DNA from 2 places in the Granulicatella sp. genome. Region 2 is predicted to be linked to the other one. Evidence: a T-box and tRNA genes for the amino acid it is inferred to sense, from the RefSeq annotation. Region 2 holds a T-box; the other holds one or more tRNA genes.
The links. The T-box of region 2 lies ahead of serS (serine--tRNA ligase). A T-box ahead of a tRNA ligase gene usually reads a tRNA of that ligase, here a tRNA-Ser.
Positions count from the first base shown of each region.

Region 1: it encodes a tRNA-Ser, which carries the amino acid that the T-box ahead of serS (serine--tRNA ligase) is inferred to sense. The anticodon was not compared.

Region 1 covers NZ_DBHISP010000009.1:20,202-30,301, reverse strand. The annotation lists gene ACO5V7_RS05825 (PIN/TRAM domain-containing protein) at 219-1,343, opposite strand; gene radA (DNA repair protein RadA) at 1,359-2,744, opposite strand; gene ACO5V7_RS05815 (dCTP deaminase/dUTPase family protein) at 2,757-3,320, opposite strand; gene ACO5V7_RS05810 (ABC transporter ATP-binding protein) at 3,573-4,676, shown strand; gene ACO5V7_RS05805 (hypothetical protein) at 4,739-5,077, opposite strand; tRNA gene ACO5V7_RS05800 (tRNA-Ser) at 5,117-5,204, opposite strand; gene rlmH (23S rRNA (pseudouridine(1915)-N(3))-methyltransferase RlmH) at 5,424-5,903, opposite strand; gene ACO5V7_RS05790 (S1C family serine protease) at 6,420-7,652, opposite strand; gene ACO5V7_RS05785 (MBL fold metallo-hydrolase) at 7,760-8,563, opposite strand; gene ACO5V7_RS05780 (two-component system regulatory protein YycI) at 8,576-9,439, opposite strand; gene ACO5V7_RS05775 (YycH family regulatory protein) at 9,429-10,100, opposite strand, start outside.
Region 2 covers NZ_DBHISP010000013.1:31,832-41,931, reverse strand. The annotation lists gene ACO5V7_RS07255 (Crp/Fnr family transcriptional regulator) at 258-926, shown strand; gene ACO5V7_RS07250 (serine hydrolase) at 1,250-2,626, shown strand; T-box leader at 2,680-2,892, shown strand; gene serS (serine--tRNA ligase) at 2,949-4,226, shown strand; gene ACO5V7_RS07240 (glycerophosphoryl diester phosphodiesterase membrane domain-containing protein) at 4,292-6,082, opposite strand; gene ACO5V7_RS07235 (hypothetical protein) at 6,234-7,241, shown strand; gene ACO5V7_RS07230 (ABC transporter substrate-binding protein) at 7,417-8,574, shown strand; gene ACO5V7_RS07225 (branched-chain amino acid ABC transporter permease) at 8,669-9,550, shown strand; gene ACO5V7_RS07220 (branched-chain amino acid ABC transporter permease) at 9,560-10,100, shown strand, end outside.

The sequences.
Region 1 (10,100 bases), on a different contig from region 2:
AGAAAAGCAGTGTGATTACGGAGAATCGTACGGATTTTATAATAACAGTAAAGCGATTCGCAAAAAAGACGAATTAAAGGGAGTTCGGAATTGATTCCGTACTCCCTTTTTGAGTTTTTTAGTCGAGAGACTTTAGGCTCGAGCCGGTGCAACGTTACCGTTATTATAAAATAATCCGCAAGGATTCGAAGGAATCATAATGGAAGGTTTGAAGCACTTTATTGTTTAATTTTCTTTTGGCTATGCAGTGGTTTGGCAAAAATCATACGTCCAGCAGCTGTTTGAAGAGCGCTCGTTACGACCACTTCAATCTCTTCATTCATATAATATTGTCCATCTTCAACAACAATCATTGTTCCGTCATCTAGATAAGCTACGCCTTGTTGACGTTCTGTTCCTTGTTTGACTACGGTAGTCTTCAACGTTTCACCCGGAATCACCACCGGCTTAATGGCTTGCGCTAATGCATTAATATTAAAGACCGGAACATTTTGGAATTCACTCACTTTATTTAAATTAAAATCGTTCGTGATAATAATGCCGTCAATCGCCTTCGCCAAGCGAATCAACTTACGGTCTACTTCATTGATATCATCATAATCTCCATCGTAAATCTCTACTTGAATATGCTCTTCTTTTTGAAGGGCGTTCAAAATATCTAATCCACGGCGACCCCTCACACGTTTTAAACTGTCAGCACTATCCGCAATGTATTGAAGTTCGTTTAATACGAATACCGGAATCACTAGTACCCCTTCTATAAAACCAGTTTTAGCAATATCGTAAATACGACCATCAATAATGACACTCGTATCGAGTAGTTTATATTTTCTAAAATTATCTCCTGCTTTTCGCTGTAATACGGGACCTTCTTCTGCTTTTTTCTTATTGACTGTGAAGACTCTTAGAATATCCTCACGACGAGTAGTTCCTACGTAAAATCCAAGATATCCAAAAATAATACTTAGAGCAATCGGCAAGGCTTGAGTAATTGCAGGGATTTGTAAATTAGTAAATGGGAGCCCCACAAGCCACGCCACTAAAAGTCCAATCAGTGCTCCTATCATTCCAAAGAGTAAATAGCTTACAGACAGTTGATTCACTAGCTTCTCAAGTCTTCTCACACCGGATAAAATCGGATCCGTTACGAAAAAAGAAATAAAGAATAGAATAATTGCGCCTAACAAAATATTCGTAACTTGAGAAGTAATCCAGTCGTTAGAAATTGATAAAGCTGCCCAAATGCTTGGGAGGTAGGTTGCTCCTAAAGACCCTCCAAGCAATACAAAAATGAGCTGCAATAATTTTTTTCCGTAGGATTGAAATTTTTTGGGTTGTTCCATTAAATCCTCTCCTTTCTATTTTTCATGATTGAAAGCTTTATAAATAGCTTCTTTAACAGAAGATACACCGACAACTTCGATATTTTCAGGAATTTTCCATCCATCTAAGTTGTTTTTTGGAATAAAGACACGCTTAAATCCGAGCTTTTCTGCTTCACGGACACGATCATAGACACGGTTCACTTTTCGGATTTCACCCGTTAAGCCGATTTCGCCTATAAAGCAATCTCCCATCTGCGTTTCTTTTTCTTTATAGCTTGAAACGATACTCATCGCAATCGCTAAATCGACTGCAGGTTCATTAAGTTTCAAACCTCCCGTTGATTTAAAGTACGCATCTTGATTTTGTAAGAGAAGTCCTGCACGTTTCTCAAGCACCGCCATCAAGAGCGCAACACGATTATAGTCCAGACCGCTTGTCGTACGGCGTGCATTTCCAAAGGCCGTTGGTGACAATAGACATTGCACCTCAGTCAAAATAGGTCTTGTCCCTTCAAGTGACACCACAATCGCCGAACCTGTCGCTCCAGCAAGACGCTCTTCTAAGAAGACTTCGGAAGGATTCGTTACTTCGTTCAGTCCTTCTTGATGCATTTCAAACACACCAATCTCATTCGTTGAGCCAAACCTGTTTTTCACAGAGCGAAGCACTCGGAAACTATGATGTTTATCCCCTTCAAAATAAAGAACGGTATCTACCATATGTTCCAACATACGAGGACCTGCTAAGGCACCCTCTTTAGTCACGTGACCCACAATAAAGATGGCAATCTGATTGAGTTTAGCAAGTCGCATTAATGTGGCCGTTGCCTCACGAACATGAGACACGCTTCCGGCTACCCCGTTTGCCTGCGGATGTGTCATCGTTTGAATCGAGTCGATAATGACATAGTCCGGCTTCAAGGATTCCACTTGTGCAACGATATCTTCTAAGTTTGTCTCCGCATAAATATAAAATCCGTCTGCTTGCATCCCAAGACGCTCTGCACGCATTTTAATTTGAGACGCACTTTCCTCTCCGGATACATAGAGAACCGTTCCTTGTGTTTGTTGTAGTTCACTAGAAACTTGTAATAATAAGGTAGATTTCCCAATCCCAGGGTCCCCACCAATCAATACAAGGGACCCTGGCACCACGCCACCCCCAAGAACGCGGTCGAGTTCGCTAATAGACGTTTGGACACGATTGACACGTTCATAAGAAACTTGATCAAGTCGCATCGGTTTTGTTTTATGCGCTTCTTCCGAATGTTGCACTAAGGAGGGACGTTTCGTGTTACTCGTCGTTTCCTTAAATTCTTCCATTGTTGACCAATTTCCACAGTTTGGACATTTTCCTAAATATTTTGGTGAGTTATATCCACATTCTCTACATACAAAACTTGTGGCTGTTTTTGCCATATTGGCCCCTTTCTAACGAACGCCAGAAGAACCAAAACCACCTGTACGTTCATTCATATCATTTTCTTCGTCCGTATCTGCTTTTAAGAATGGTAAGAAAATACCTTGGCCAATACGGTCGCCTTTTTTAATTTCTTTATCGAATAATCCAAAGTTGATCAATTGGAAGTAAATATGTCCTTCATTATCTGGATTATTATAGTAGTCACTATCGACAACCCCAATTCCGTTTGGTAATACTAAAAAGTGTTTGAGTGGATTACTTGAACGGTTCGCAAGTTGTAAATATTCATCTTCTTGCATATAAGATTTAATTCCTGTTGGAACAAGAATCGGTTTTAATACCTTTTGTTCTTTTTGTAATTCTGCCTCAACCGTTTCTTTATCGGTTGTGTAAATCCATTGTTTTAATTGAGTAGCAGCAAATTTAAAAATCATTTTCCAAATACTTGGCAACACAATATCTTCTGCCGCTTCAAAATCATAACCTGCCGAATGTTTTGTAGAACGTTTAGGAACATTAATTCCTTTTCCTTCGTAGACAGATATCACTTCGAATCCACGTTTTCTTTCCATTTCATCACCTTTTTCATTTAAAGTTTCTATCCCTTATGATAACAAAGTTTTGCAAAGCTTGCATCCGTGTTTACTCATTTTTTGAAAATCCTTACATTCTTTATCTTAAGATACGGTAAAACGAATCCTTCGAATCTGGATTTTCGGCAATATGCACAAAATTCAGGGTGCTTTTTGTGCAATCTACCCTATCTCTTTCTAACCAAAAAAAGTACACTAATAATGTTAAAACAATGACAGGGGGAAATCCTAATGGTAGAAATGCAATTAAACCATATTCACAAAAAATATGACAACGCGGAAAACTATTCCGTAACAGACTTTAACTTACACATCAAAGACCGCGAATTCATCGTATTCGTAGGACCTTCTGGATGCGGTAAATCAACTACACTTCGTATGATCGCTGGTCTTGAAGATATTTCTGAAGGGGAATTAAAAATTGGCGACGTTGTAATGAACGACGTAGCTCCAAAAGATCGTGATATCGCGATGGTATTCCAAAACTATGCCCTATATCCTCACATGAGCGTATATGACAACATGGCATTCGGTTTGAAATTACGTAAATACGATAAAGCTGAAATTGACAAACGTGTTAAAAACGCAGCGGAAATCTTAGGCTTAGCACAATATTTAGAACGTAAACCAGCAGCTTTATCTGGTGGTCAACGTCAACGTGTGGCTTTAGGACGTGCGATTGTTCGTGATGCGAAAGTATTCTTAATGGACGAACCTCTTTCTAACTTAGATGCTAAATTACGTGTTGCGATGCGTGCTGAAATTGCGAAATTACACCGTCGTTTAGAAACAACAACCATTTACGTAACCCACGACCAAACAGAAGCGATGACAATGGCGGACCGTATCGTTATCATGAAAGATGGTTTCGTACAACAAATCGGTACTCCACAAGAAGTGTACAACACTCCTAACAACGTATTCGTAGCTGGATTCATCGGATCACCAGCAATGAACTTCTTCAATGTCACATTAAAAGACGGCGTTATTACAAATGGTAAAGGTTTATCATTACAATTACCAGAAGCGAAGAAAAAACTTCTTGAAGAAAAAGGATATGAAGGAAAAGAACTCATCTTCGGTATCCGTCCAGAAGATATCAAAGGAGCTCAAATTGCTATCGATACTTATCCATCGTCTTCAGTGAAAGCAGAAGTTGTAGTATCAGAATTACTTGGTGCAGAAACAATGCTTTACACTCGTGTTGATGATACTGAATTCGTATCTAAAGTGGATGCACGTGACTTCCACAACCCAGGTGAAACAGTTGAATTAGCATTCGACTTAAACAAATCTCACTTCTTCGACAAAGATACTGAACAAGTAATTCGCTAAGAATAAACTCAACTCAAAAAGCTGACAGCTCGTTAAGAGTCGTCAGCTTTTTGAGTTTTTTATTATTCGTCTACTTCCTGAAACTCACATTCAAAGCGATAGACAAAAAATTTTTCAATCACCGATTTGATTTCATCATCACTAAGATTTTGAATAATATCATCAAAATCAATGGCTTCTAATTCTTCCTCAGTAAGCTTTTGATACGCAGGTAAATCAGAGTACTTTTTCAATTCATCATAGACAATGAAATCTCCATCAATAAAAGATTCAATGAGTCCACGTCTTTGAAGAAGATAAAACAACTCTTGGTAACTATCCCCTGTAAAACGATACACCGTCTTATCCGAATAAATTCCACAACAATGCGTTTGATTTAAATTTAATTTTACTTTGGTCATCTTCTTTCCCTTCTTTCATTGACTTCCTTTTTTTATATAAGGAGAAGAGGAGATTTGAACTCCCGCGCCGCCTTCACGACCTATCGCATTTCGAGTGCGACCCCTTCAGCCTCTTGGGTACTTCTCCATATTTTAAGTATAGTACGGATTTTTTCCTCAATCAATGCTTTTTACACAAAAAACCACCGACACGTGGCCGGTGGAAAAAAGGATTAGAAATATTTATTTGGGAGGATAAATATTCTCTTTGGGAATAACTAGAGTATAAAGACAGCTTATGAAATAAATATGAAGATAAATTCTCTATTTTGCACTTTCTTTTTATTTTTTTTATGAGAATATTTACTTATTTATGATAAGCATGACCTGAATTAATGCGAAATGAACGGTAAATTTGCTCGGTTAGAACGAGTCTCATCAGTTGATGAGGTAAGGTAATACGACCAAATGATATCTTACGGTCTGCGCGTCTTTTCACAGCTGGACTTAACCCTAGAGATCCCCCAATAACAAATACCATCGAACTCTTACCATGCACTGCAAAAGTATCCATCTCTTTTGCCAATTGTTCTGAACTCACCAAGTCTCCTTCGATAGCCATCGCTACGACTACATCTCCTTCTTTAATTTTAGAAAGGATACGTTCTCCTTCTTTTTCGAGTACTTGCTCCATTTCTTTATCGCTCAAATTCTCTGGTGCTTTTTCGTCTGGAACTTCAATAACCTGGAACTTGCAGTAACTTCCTAATCGTTTTGCGTATTCATCTATTCCTTGTTTTAAATATTTTTCTTTTAGTTTGCCAACACTCACAATTGTGATATTCATTTAATCCCCTCGTTTCATCCAATATCTTACCTTTTTTTGAGGAAAAATGCTTGTTTTATCCTCTTATCCCCTACTTATCCACAGAGTTATCCACATGTACACATGTTCGCCACTAAATTTTGACATTTTTTATTCATACCCCCTAGATATAGATTCACTTTCTTTAAATGTTACATAAATGTTATATTTCATTCTTGGGCTTTTCCTTCAGTTATCCACAGTTATACACACTGAATCTAAACCTTTAAAAATGCTGTTATTTCAACATTCTTTGTCATTTTATGAAAAAGTTATCCACAATAATTCTTTTTCATGTTTATAACTTTTTCCAATCAAATTCCGTATTCTAGGCTTTTTAGCGCTTTCTGTTTTCAAAAGAGGTTCCCCTAAGTTTGGACTTGACAAAGAGTTTTCCAAAGACTTTTCCACAGAGTTATCCACAATTCGGTGGATAAGTTTGAGGATAAGTCAAAAAAGTCGGATTACACATTTGCAATCCGACTCTCTCTTTATTTTTTATAAACTTGGGTTATTGGTTTCTGTTAGTGAAACCGTTGTTGTATGCTTTTGTCCGTTACGATAATACGTTACTTCCAATTTATCTCCAACTTTATGGCTATAGAGTATTTTTCTTAAATTTTGAATTCCCTCTACTTTTTGACCATCCATTTCTACAATTACATCATAAGGTTGAAGTCCTGCCGCTTTTGCACTTCCTTTAGAAGAAACTTCTGCAACAACTACCCCGCCCTTCACATCTTTTGGTAAATCTAATTGATGAACGACTTGTGAATTCACATTCGTTAAGTTCACCATTGAAATTCCTAGAGCCGGACGAACGATTTTACCATTTTTTTCCAATTCATTGATGATGGATACCACTTCATTACTTGGAATGGCAAATCCCATTCCTTCAACAGAAGATTTAGAAATCTTCATGGAGTTAATCCCAATCACTTGTCCCGCGCTATTAATTAAAGCTCCACCTGAGTTTCCTGGGTTAATCGCTGCATCAGTTTGAATCGCATTTACAATCCAATCTTGTTGACCATCTCCATCCACGTCTGTAGGAACTGGACGATTATTTGCAGAAACAATCCCTTGCGTAACACTGGTAGCAAATTCACTGCCGAGAGGAGATCCAATTGCAATAGCTGTCTGTCCTGCTTTTACCTCATCAGAGTTCGCAAACTCAGCTACAGTACTTACTTTATCTGCTGGAATACGAATTACTGCTAAGTCCGTCCATTGGTCACTCCCAACTAATTCTGCCTTTTCCCTAGTTCCATCAGCTAAAAGAACTTCTAACTCTTGCGAATTTGCAATAACATGATTGTTCGTTACGATGTAGGCATATCCATTTTCTTTTTTATAAATAACGCCACTACCTTCTGAAGCTGTCCTTAATTCATCATTTGATTGCTGTTGTTGCTGATTCCCATAAAAAGAATTACGGCCAGATGCTTGTTTGTTAATAACAGAAACAACCGCATTTTTGACATTTTCAACCACTTTTGAAATATCATTATTGGTATTCGCAGCAGCTGTAGAGGTTTTTGTAGTAGTTACATTGTTCTCTGTGGCTTGTGTAGTAGGTGCTGGTGTTTGATGGTTTAAAGGATTTGTAACCGCCATAATTCCAATTCCGCTTGCGACTGCAATGGTTCCTCCAACAATCCCACCAACAAATCCATTTCTAAAACTTCTATTTTTACGTTTTCTAAGCTTTTTTTGTTGTTCTTCTTCCATTTGCTCACTCCTCTCGTTGTTACTTTAAAGATAAATTCCAAATATGAATTTAGTGTGAACAAACGCTTATAGTCTATTTAAAAATCTCTTGCATTATTCCTAAGAAGTTAAACTTCAAATAAACTTGTAGGCTCATACGGATCCGTATGAAATAATTCGAAGGAGTGATGAACTCCTTTATCATGAGTTTTAAATACAGTTTCTGCTGTTTGATAAGCAATTTCTTTCATATTATTATCTTGACTTAAATGGCCTAAATAAATTCGTTTGGTTTGATCACCAAGCATTTCACACATCGCTAGAGCCCCATCATCATTGGATAAATGGCCTTTATCGCTTAAGATTCGTTGCTTTAAATGCCACGCATAAGGTCCCATTCTTAACATTTCCAAATCATGATTGCTTTCGATTAAATACGCATTAGCATTTTTTAACAGAGCTCGAAGTTTATCACTTACATATCCAGTATCTGTTAGCATAACAAATTGGCGTTGATCCTTTTGGAAGCTATAAAATTGTGGAGCCGCCGCATCATGAGAAACGGCAAAACTCATCACATCAATATCTCCAAAAGTTAATGTATCTCCTGTATTAAAGATTTCTTGCTGCTCTAGAGCTACCTTTCCAATTTTACTGGACATTGCTGCCCATGTTTTTTCGTTTGCATAAATAGGAATGCCATACTTTCTTGCAAGAACACCTATTCCCTTGATATGATCCGAATGCTCGTGAGTCACTAAAATGGCATCAATATCGGATATAGAACGATTTATTTTTTCCATCTGAGCACTAATAGCTTTACCAGTGAGTCCACAATCCACTAATAATTTTTGCTTAGGAGTCTCGATATAAGTCGCATTCCCTGAACTCCCACTCGCTAATAAACTCACTTTAAAACCTAACTCTTGCATACTATGTCCCTTCTATTGTTGTTGCACTGTTTGTGTTGTTGTGTTATTAGTTGTTGCACGTTGTGTTTGCGTATTCGTTGTTTCCAAGGTTTCATTCGTTAACACGGTTCCATGAATCGCATCTACACGTCGTGCCACTAATTGACCATCTGCTTGACGAATTTCAACATACCAAGCAGGAGAATAAATGGAAAACTCTTTTAGTACTAATGATTGGAAGTAAGATAGCTTAACCGTTGAAACTATTGATTTTGCTGGAATTTTCCCCGCTAGGAATAAAACTTCAACAGCGCTTTGTGCAGTGATTAGACTTCTCTTATTTCCAAGTACTTGCACATTCCCTGCATAGGTCTGTTCATAACTAACTGCTTGGTCATTCGCATTCAATGTGACTATAATTTGGCTGGTTCCGTCCATAATACTCAATTTATCAGCTTTTTGTGCATAAATCACCTTACGTGTGGTAGCATTATAAGAAGACCATACATATTTATCACCGAATAAAACCTTATTATTGATAAAGTTTGTTAAGGTATTAAAGCTCTCCTCATTTATCGTAGTCGATAAACCTAACTGAATCGGTGGTAGCAATTCTGCAGTGATGACATTTTTTTCCAATGTGACGCTTTGATTTTGTAAATTATTTAAACCTGGCCCGATTGAAACGGGTGTTAATTGGATAATCGGAGCTGTTTCGTCCGTTGAAGGTAATGACGGCAATGTAATCCCATCTTGTTTCATCTGATCAATAACATTAATACTCGAATTCAAGGGTGTTTTCGACTCTACCTTTTTCTGCCAAACGAGTCCAAATAGGAATACATCTAGGAAAAAGAAACAAACAATCAATACGATTGCACTTCTTCTAAAATCCATCTCCTTCACCTCCTACTGTTTGTTTGTTTACAGTATCTCCCGCTTTTTTCTCATTTTTTAACTCTGATAGTGTCTTCCATCTGTTTTTTATTTTTATATACCAAGTTGGAATGAACTCTACAATTTGATTGTTTTCACTACTGGTCGTCCAAGAATAACCAATTCGAATCTCTTCGATTTCATTCATAGAGAAACCTTCATTAAGCAGTTCCACCACAATATCTTTTCCACCAACAATCGATACTTTTTTACTCTTTGAGGGTAGAGGCGTTTGCGCAATTAAAGATGATGTTCTTAATTTTTCAATTCCATGCGCAGTAGCTTTTACTTGAGTCATCCCTTCTCTTCCGCTAGAAAGAATTGGATAAGAGCTCACATAACGAACATACTCCACTATATTGGAACTTAAATCTACTGAAGAAAAACTCATTCCAAGTTGCCATCCGCCTAGACGCTTCATCTGTGTAAAAGTCTGCGTTAAGTTATTAGTATATAAGAGTATTTCTTCCCCTGGTTTATTTTCAAAGAAAGTAATAATATTGGTTGTACGATCCATCTTCAATTGAGATAAATTATCGTTATACACCACACTCTTTCCGTCTCCACGTGTTCTAATTTCCGTTTGATTTGTAAAGAGTTGACGAATATAAAAAGTAATTGG
Region 2 (10,100 bases):
ACCTTTGTTAGTTTTCGTAATGTTAGATCATTAATTCGACTATCTATTGATTTTTTACTGTTTTTTATGTAGAAAAAAGGTATGAGAATGGGTAAACTTAACCTCAGTCAATCGGATAAAGTTTTTGTGATAAATCTTATAGCAATTATTATTCTCTACGGTAGTTGAATTTGATACAGAAGTAAGATATTTTTTGATTTATTTTATGATAAGGTGATAATAGTGTATATAAGGAATTGTTTGAGAGGAGTTTTCAATTGAACAGTGAAAAATATTTAATTGAGTTTTTAGAAAAAGAAAATACCCCTACTATTAAGAAGAAAAAACACAAGTACCTGGCTTATCGTGGATTGGAACAGGCATATACTTATATATTGATTGATGGGATAGCAAAGACTAGTATCATTATGAAAAATGGTCGTGAATTTAATTTAGAATACGTAACTCCTGTAGATATTGTGTCTCTTGTTCGTGATGAAGTATCTAATTACACTTCCGCACCATTTAATGTCCGAATTGAAAGTGACGAGGCAACGTTTTATTGTATTCCACGAATTAAGTTCTGGGAATATGTAAAGGCAGATAAACATTTACAAGATTATATTCGGGAATACTATCGGAATAAACTGTCTGAAACGATTGAAACATTACAATATATGACAATGAATGGGAAAAAAGGAGCAGTCTGCTCTTTCCTATATAAATTAATGAATCAATTTGGTGTTGAAATAGACGGTGGAGTTCTTATTGATTTTAATGTCACTAACGAAGATATCGCTGGTTTTTGCGGAATATCTACACGTAATAGTGTGAACCGTATTATTCATGACTTAAAAGAAGAAGGTATCGTAGCAATTTACAATCAGAAATTATTGATTTTAGATAAACTCTACTTAGAGGAATTTACAAGCAGAGAGAATTTTTAAATCAATAGGAAGAAAATCGACGTTAGAAGAAGAACAATTTTTGGAAAAACATAAAGGATTTTAAAGAAAACACAAAAAGAAAAGGGTTCATTTCTTTTTGTGTTTTTTCTTGTTAAAAAATGGAAGGGCATCCATTATTGATGTGGATACATTAATATTTTCTCCTCGAACAGCAAGCGAATATGAGATTAAAAAGAAACTGCAATTTTGTAATAAAAGATTAATCAGATTACCATTGTTTTTCCTTTATTTTTTCGGTAACATGAGTAAGCAGATTTGAGAGATTTAGGAGATATAAAAACATGAAAGGTCCTCGTAAATGGATGAAAAAATTCGTGTGTGCCCTTAGCGTTTTTGCTATGAGCGCTGCGAGTTTTACGCCAGTTATTTATGCGCAAGATGCCGCAAAAGAAAAAGAAGAAACAGCTGCGATTCAAGATGTACAAAGCTACATTGCAATCGAGCAAACGAGCGGAAAAATTTTGATGCAAAACAATCAAGATGAAGTTCGTGGAATTGCTTCAATGAGTAAAATGATTTCACAATATTTAATTTTAGAAGCGATAAAAAAAGGAGAAATCACTTGGGAAACAAAAATCCCCATTAGTGCCAGAGCCAATCAATTAAGTGCCAATTATAATTTATCCAATGTGCCACTATGGCCAAATGAAAAATATACGATCAAAGAACTTTTTGATGCTATCTCGATTTATTCAGCCAATGCAGCCACTCTTGCTATCGCTGAATATATAGGTGGTTCCGAGGCGAATTGGATTGAACGCATGGAGGCAAAACTAAATCAATGGGGCATTAAAGATGCAACGATTATTAATGTAACAGGATTACCGAATAAATATGGCGGAAGCGAAAAAAATCCAGCCTTTGGAGACGAAGATGAAAATAGTATGTCCGCCCGTTCTGTTGCGATTATTGCTAAAAATTTAGTGAACGATTTTCCTGAGATTTTGAAGGTATCGTCGATTCCAACTCAAACTTTCCGTCCAAATGGATTAGGAACAACTAAAATGGATAACTTCAATTACTTACTTCCAGGTCTCTTGTTTGAGTATGAAGGGGTAACAGGATTGAAGACTGGAACGAGTGAATCTAGTGGAGCATCGATTACTACAACAGCAACAAGAAATGGCTTTTCTGTAATCGTGGTGAGCATGGGTTCTAAAGAGCCACTAAATCGATTCAAAGTCACAAGACATCTTCTAGATGAATTGTTTAAAAAATACGAAGGTCTCATTGTCGGTTCTCCTGCAAAATCCGTGCAAAATTTAGCGCCGATTCCTTTGGAAGGTGGAACGGAAGAAACACTTAGTGTAGACTATGGAAAACCTTTTGTTGCAGCAGTCCCAAAAGGGACCGCTCTTAGCCAAATTAAAATAGGATTTACTCCGTTAGATGAATTGAAAACAGAAGATGGAAAATTAAAAGCACCTGTTCAAGCAGGACAAACGGTTGGGACATTGACCTTTGAAATGCCAGGTGAAAATCTAGGATATGTGGATGGCAAGAATCACGGAACGGTAGAAGCATTAGCCGCTTACGACGTGGAGCAATCAAATATTGTCACAGAAAGCGTCCGTGGAGCAAAAGTTTTTGTTGGACAAGTTGTTCAACAAATTCAAAACTTCTTTGGAAATGTATGGAGTGAAATCCAAAATGTATTTACCCCCACAGCCTCTAAATAAAAATACAGTAAAAGGCTTGCACTTTTTGCTTAGGACGTGTACAATCTTAGACAAATGATACAGTATGAATAGTACCTGCAATCCTTTAGTAGAGAGTTAGTGATTGGTGAAAACTAGCAAAGAGAGACCAGCGAATCCACATACAGTGCGAGAGCGAAAACATTGATTAAGCTATCCGGAGAAAACCGTTATCTCACAAATGAGCGCAATGGCAACATTGAAACCGGGTGGTACCGCGAAGACAATTACTCTACTTCGTCCCTAAGACTAGAAATAGTCGGGGGCGGAGTATTTTTTTATACAGAAAATGGAGGGAAAACATATGTTAGATATGAAACGCATTCGTGAGAATTTTGAAGAAGTAGCAACAGCTCTAGAGAACCGCGGTGTCGACCGTGCAACAGTAGAAGAGTTACGCAACTTGGATGAAGAACGTCGCGCACTCATCACGAAAACAGAACAATTAAAACAATACCGTAATACAGTGACGGAAGAGATTTCTCTTCTTAAACGAAATAAGGAAGATGCTAGTGCTAAAATCGCTGAAATGAAACAAGTCGGTGAAGACATCAAAGCAACCGATGCCGAGTTAGCCGAAGTGGAAGAAAAGGTCGAATATATCGCATCTCGCTTACCAAACACTGCAGCGGAAGGCGTACCAGTAGGGGCAGATGAAACAGAAAACGTAGAAGTTCGCCGTGAAGGGACTCCTCGGGTATTCGATTTCGAACCAAAACCTCACTGGGAAGTAGCAGAAGCGTTAGACATCTTAGACTTCGAACGTGGAGCTAAAGTATCAGGAAGCCGTTTCTTATACTACAAAGGCCTTGGAGCTCGCTTAGAACGTGCTATTTACAACTACATGCTTGATTTACACGTTGAAAAACATGGGTATACTGAAATGATCACACCATACATGGTAAATGAACAATCAATGTACGGAACTGGTCAATTCCCTAAATTCAAAGAAGATGTGTTCCAATTAACAGACGAACGCAACTTAACATTAATCCCAACAGCGGAAGTACCACTTACAAACTACTACGCAAACGAAATTTTAGACGAAGCGCAATTACCGATTTACTTCACTGCGCTTAGTCCATCATTCCGTTCTGAAGCGGGTAGTGCGGGTCGTGACACTCGTGGTTTAATTCGTCTTCACCAATTTAATAAGGTAGAAATGGTGAAATTCGCGAAACCAGAAGATTCATTTGATGAATTAGAAAAAATGACAGACAACGCAGAGGATGTACTGCGCGGTTTAGGATTACCATTCCGTACGATTGTCTTATGTACAGGAGACATGGGATTCTCAGCAGCGAAAACATATGATGTAGAAGTATGGATTCCAGCGCAAGATACGTACCGTGAAATCAGTTCTTGCTCAAACTGCGTGGATTTCCAAGCGCGTCGTGCGAAAATTCGTTTCCGCCGTGAAGATAGTGGCAAGATTGAATTAGTGCATACATTAAACGGTTCAGGACTTGCAGTTGGACGTACAGTCGCTGCCATCCTTGAAAACTATCAAAATGAAGACGGTAGTGTGACGATTCCAGAAGCGCTTGTACCATACATGGGTGGCGTTACAAAAATTGGATAAAGCATCCGCTTTGAAATAGAAATGAGCCTCTGTGGAAACCCCACAGAGGCTCTTGTTTTTGTCAATTACTTGCTGAAGACTAAAGTAATTCCAAGTGCTCGTAAAAATTGATCCATCAATGTATTGTTCTTTTTATAATCGTCTTGGAAATCTTTCACTAGTTGAACTTCATCAGTAATAATCCCATTCACAGGACTGTTCAAATATTTTTGAATGACATCTTCACTATTGATGGTCCAAACATAGACTTCATGTCCTTGTTGCTGCGCATTTAGAACGAGTAATTCTTGATAAGAAAAGTCTTCTATGACGAAGAAATCAACTTTAGGATTGCCAAATCCTCCGAATTGGAAGGGAATGACATAGCCCGTATTAATTTCTGGAGCTTTTTCTTCTAGTTCTTCCATCACTTTCAAATCGAGGGACATGACTTTGTTAGAAGAATCGATGCCTAACTCTTTATATTTTTGGATAAAGAGGTCAACATAATTTGCAGGTTCTCCCCCATGAGGTTTTAATTCAATGATGAGTGGAATATTCAAATCTTTAGCTTCTCGGTAAAATTCCTCGAAGGTTGGGATATGGCTAGCAAATTCCGACTGATAAATCGGTAATCCCCTTATTTCCTCCAAGGTCATATCTTGAACCCGTTTATTCAGACGAGCGAGTCGTTTTAGATTGTAATCATGCATCACTACGAATTGATGATCTTTGGTAAGGAGGATATCCATTTCTACCATTGTAGCTCCTGCCTCTTTTGCAGCTTTAATTCCTTCAAGGGAATTTTCGACCGCCTTTGAAGTATATCCACGATGGCCGATAATCGCTTGGTCAGGCATTGCGTCTTTGGCATAGGTTGATAGCGTTGTGGAGGCCGCATTTCCAATCACAAAAATGAGAGCAACGGCTGTGACGATTTTTCTCTTATGTTTCACTTCAGGAAGATGTTGGTATAAATGAAGGGAAACTAGTTTTCGTTCGTGAATCACTTTTGTCATGACGATAAATGTAGCCATTTTCGTATAAATGATAATGAACTCTTGAATGAGTTTGGCGATGGTAAGGACACTACTCAGTAGAAAAACATTATCTCCTTCAGGGTTGATAAGGGATACCAAAGCAACGCTCAAAAAGGAAATAGCCACAACAAAGATGAATAAAACAGCCTCGACGACACCAACGATAAAGAGGAGTCTCCACGTATTCCCTTTTGTAATATTCCAACTTTGTAGAATATTTTTCGAAAAAGGTTGATCTGTTAAAATTTGCAAAGGAATTGCAAGAGAACTTCTAGCGTGCAAATAGAGGAGCAATAAAATCAAAATTATGTAAAGAACGACGCCATTCCCGGTTTTAGTGATTTCTCCCGTTATGAAACTAGGAATATAAATATTTTTGGAAATAAAGGTTAAATCCCCTAAATTGATAATCGGAAGGAGTGTTATAAAATAGAGTAAAAACGCAATAAAATGTCCGTTTAAGAGTTGCCTTAATTCAATAAAGGCATTTTTAACACTGGTTCGCCAAGAAAAATGTGTTTGTCGAATCGTTCCGTATATCATAAAAATCAGAATCGAGAATTCCAAAAACAAAATAAAGGCAAACGCGAGTAAGTAAATAAGGATGAAAGGAATCATCCAAGGGTTTAATAAAACATGTTTAAAATTTGAAAAGGTTAAATTGGCTTGACCCGCAAAGAATAGCATCCCTTTAAAGATGAGAGATAATAATCCAAATCCAAAGAAAGAGATAAACAGCTGTAAGAATAAGGAGTTGCGTAAATACATCCAACTATTCTTGGTTAAATTGCTGAAGGTAAAGCGAATCGTTTTCCACACTGGAATCTTGGGTTTCATGGGACCTCCAATAAATTTCTTTCTATCAACATAGCATGAACAAACGCGTCTATCAAGTTGAATTCTGAAATCTTAATAAGATTGACACTTATTGAGCAAATTTAATATAATGAAACATATTTAAGAGTTTTTATACTTTAGGAGGACTAAAATGAAAAAGAAGTTATTAACATTTTTATGCTTAATGGCAACGGTTGTATTAGCTGCCTGTGGCTTTAAAAAAGTGGATGCAGGGGATTACATTAAAACAGCCTTTAGTGGTATAGATACCAAAGGACGTTTAACGTATCAATTCAGTACAGAGGAGTTAATCACTACTTTCTTAGTAGAAAATCCTAAAGTGGATGCAAAAACTGAAACAGAGTTAAAAAATGCACTTTCTGAAGTTAAAATCACTCCAAGTAAAACTGAAAATTTAACAAATGATGAAGAAATTACTTTAACCTTCACAAACACTAAAAACTTAGAAAAATTTGTAACAATCCCTTCAGAGAAAAAGGTAAAAGTAACGGGATTAACAGCTGTTAAGAAGTTAAATTCTGAAGAATTAGCTAAATTGGTCACCTTAGAAGCAACTGGATTCAACAAAAAAGGAAAAGCGCAAGTTCGTGTAAACGACCCTCGTGTAGCTTCCATTCGTTTTGTAGTTGAAAATGATGGACAATTAGAAAATGGGAAAGATGCTAAAATTAAAATTGCTGGAAACTTTGATAGAGTTTTAGAATCAAACGGTTATATATTAGAAGGCGATGGAAGCTTCACTCTTCCTGTAAAAGGTTTAAAAACCGTTGCGGACAAATTTGAGGATGCAAAAAACAAAGATGAAGTTGTTAAAAAATTAAAAGAAGAAATCAACAAAAAGTATACAGATGCGACTGTTACTTTTGATAAAACTTATTATCGGGGACTATCAAGCGGTATAGGAGAAAGTAGATATGGCGATGGTTTAATTGAAGGAAACGGAAACCTCGTTATGCTAATTCGAGTAGAATACAAATATGCTGGTAAACGTACGCTTGCAATTGGTCTTACAAACTTAGTAACGAATGCTGAGGGAAATATTGAATTGAAAGATGCACAACTGGTTGATAAATATTTTGACGATTTTGCAACCGCTGCTCAAAAATTAGAAGCGATTGGATATACAGAAGTAAAATAAGATATTTTATAAGAGACTGCCCCATGTAAAGGTGGTCTCTTTTTCTGTAAATAAAAGTATTTTTCATTTTTATGAAAAAAATTTTTATAAATGAATAGAAAACAGTTGCGTGAATTGTCAGAATATTATATACTACTCTCATCTTATAAATTAAAAGTATGAAAAGAGGGATCTTATGAAATTAAAACAATTCACATTAGGAGCTGTGGTTGCAGCCATTTTAGCAGGTTGTGGAAGTGCAGCAGATGGCAACACAGTCAAAATCGGAGGGAACTTCGAATTAACAGGGAACGTAGCAACTTACGGAACTTCAATGAACAATGCAGCACAATTAGCGGTTGAACAAAAAGGAAAGTTACTCGATAAGGAATTAAAATACGTTTCATATGACAACAAATCAGACAAGACAGAAGTAGCTTCTGTTGCGAAAAAATTAGCTTCTGAGAAAGTAGTCGGTGTAGTTGGACCAGCAACAACAGGGGATGCAGCAGTATCAACCCCTGTAAACGAACAAGCAAAAATTCCAACAATCTTCCCAGCAACAACAGGAGACGGTGTAACGTTGAAAAATGCTGCAGATGCATCTTCAGTATATGAATACATCTACCGTGTATGCTTCTCTGATAGCTACCAAGGGGTTGTAGGAGCAAACTTCGTTAACAAGAAATTCGGAAAAGCTAAAGTAGCCATCTTGCAAGATACAGGTAATGACTACTCTAAAGGGTTAGCAGATGCTTTTGAAAAAACTTACACTGATAGCAAAATTGGTGGTTCAGTTGTAGCACGTGAATACTATCAATCTAAAGATACAGACTTCCAAGCGGTATTAACAACATTGAAATCTAAAACATTCGATGTATTATACGTACCTGGTTATTACGAAGAAGTGGGTCTAATCATCAAACAAGCTCGTGAAATGGGAATCACTCAACCAATCGTTGGTGGTGACGGTCTTTCAAGTGATAAGTTAGCGGCATTAGCTGGAAATAGTTCAAATCTTTCAAACGTTTACTATACATCTCACTTCTCAACATTGAGTAAAGATAGTGATGTTCAAGCGTTCGTAAAAGCCTATAAGGAAAAATTTGGTGCAAATCCAGATACTTTTGCAGCTTTAAGTTATGATGCTACTCAATTGTTAATGAAAGCTATCGAAAAAGCAGGTTCAACAGATCCTCAAGCAATCACAAAAGCTTTAGCAGAAACAAAAAACTTTGACGGTGTTACAGGAACATTCTCAATGGGTGCTGACCATACACCAATCAAATCAGCAGTTGTAATCGAGTTCCAAAACGGCCAAGAAGTGAGTGCTCAAGAGTACTCTGCTGAGTAATTTTAGGATAAGCATATTTTGAAGAGAGGCACGGAGAATTTCTTCCGCCTCTCTTTTCCACTAGATAAAGGATAGAAATGAAAGGAGAAAATATATGGAGTTGTTAATGCAACAATTGGTAAACGGGCTCGCAGTCGGAAGTATTTATGCTTTAATTGCACTCGGATATACCATGGTTTATGGGACGATTAAACTGATTAACTTCGCACATGGAGATGTGTATATGATGGGGGCATTCATTGGCTATTTTGCGGTAATGGTCTTGAAATTGAATGTATTCCTGGCTTTACTTGTAGCAATGGTCACTTGTGCAATTTTAGGGGTTGTCATTGAACGTGTGGCGTATAAGCCACTCCGTAAATCGACTCGTGTGGCTGCTTTAATTACAGCCATTGGGGTTTCATACTTGTTAGAAAATGCAATGAGTTATTTCTTTGGAGCGGAGTCCCGTCCGTTTCCTTCAGATTTTGGAATAGAGACATTCACTTTATTCGGAGCTGTTTCAGTGAATGGAAAACAAATCTTGATTTTCGGCATTACAGTTTTATTAATGGCTTTATTACAATTTATCGTTCGTTATACAAAAATGGGGAAAGCCATGCGTGCTGTTGCCGTTGATGAGCAAGCAGCTCAACTCATGGGGATTGATGTAGATGGAGTGATTTCATTTACATTTGCACTTGGGTCAGCACTTGCTGGGATTGCTGGTGTCCTTGTTGGGGTTTACTACAATACAATTTCTACAACAATGGGGATTACAGTGGGCTTAAAAGCCTTCGTTGCAGCCGTACTTGGAGGTATTGGAAGTATTCCTGGGGCCATGGTCGGTGGTTACCTCATCGGTCTATTAGAAACAATGGTAAGTTTCTTCGGTTACTCACCATACCGTGATGGAGTCGTTTACTTCTTATTATTTATTATTTTAATCATATTACCAGCTGGATTGTTTGGTAAAAACGTCAGAGAGAAAGTGTAGGTGAAGAAGATGCAAAGATTTCATAAAAAGAATATTCGTTGGACATTGTTCGCGTTGGGAATGTACGCTCTTCTTTTCGTACTTGTAAAAATAGGAGTCATCAACTTCTACTACGAAAGTACCTTCATTAATATCATGATTAATATTATCTATGCTGTTGGGCTAAACTTGATTCTAGGGGTTGCCGGACAGTTCTCACTTGGACATGCCGGATTTATCGCTATTGGTTCTTATAGTGGTGCAATTCTTGGAAAAATGATGAATGGGTTACCAGGACTATTTGCTGGAATGGCAGTAGGGGTTGTCATTTCTGTCATCGTAGCGTTTCTTGTTGGGTTACCAACGCTTCGATTAAAGGGAGACTACCTTGCGATTGCGACTCTAGGGGTTGCTGAAATCATTCGTGTAGCCGTGACCAATATGAAAATCACAAATGGAGCTGCTGGAATTAGTGGGGTACCTTTAACGAACACATGGACGATTACTTATATTTTCTTAGTGGTAACAACGATTTTAATCTTAAATTACACTTTCAGTAGTGCCGGTCGTG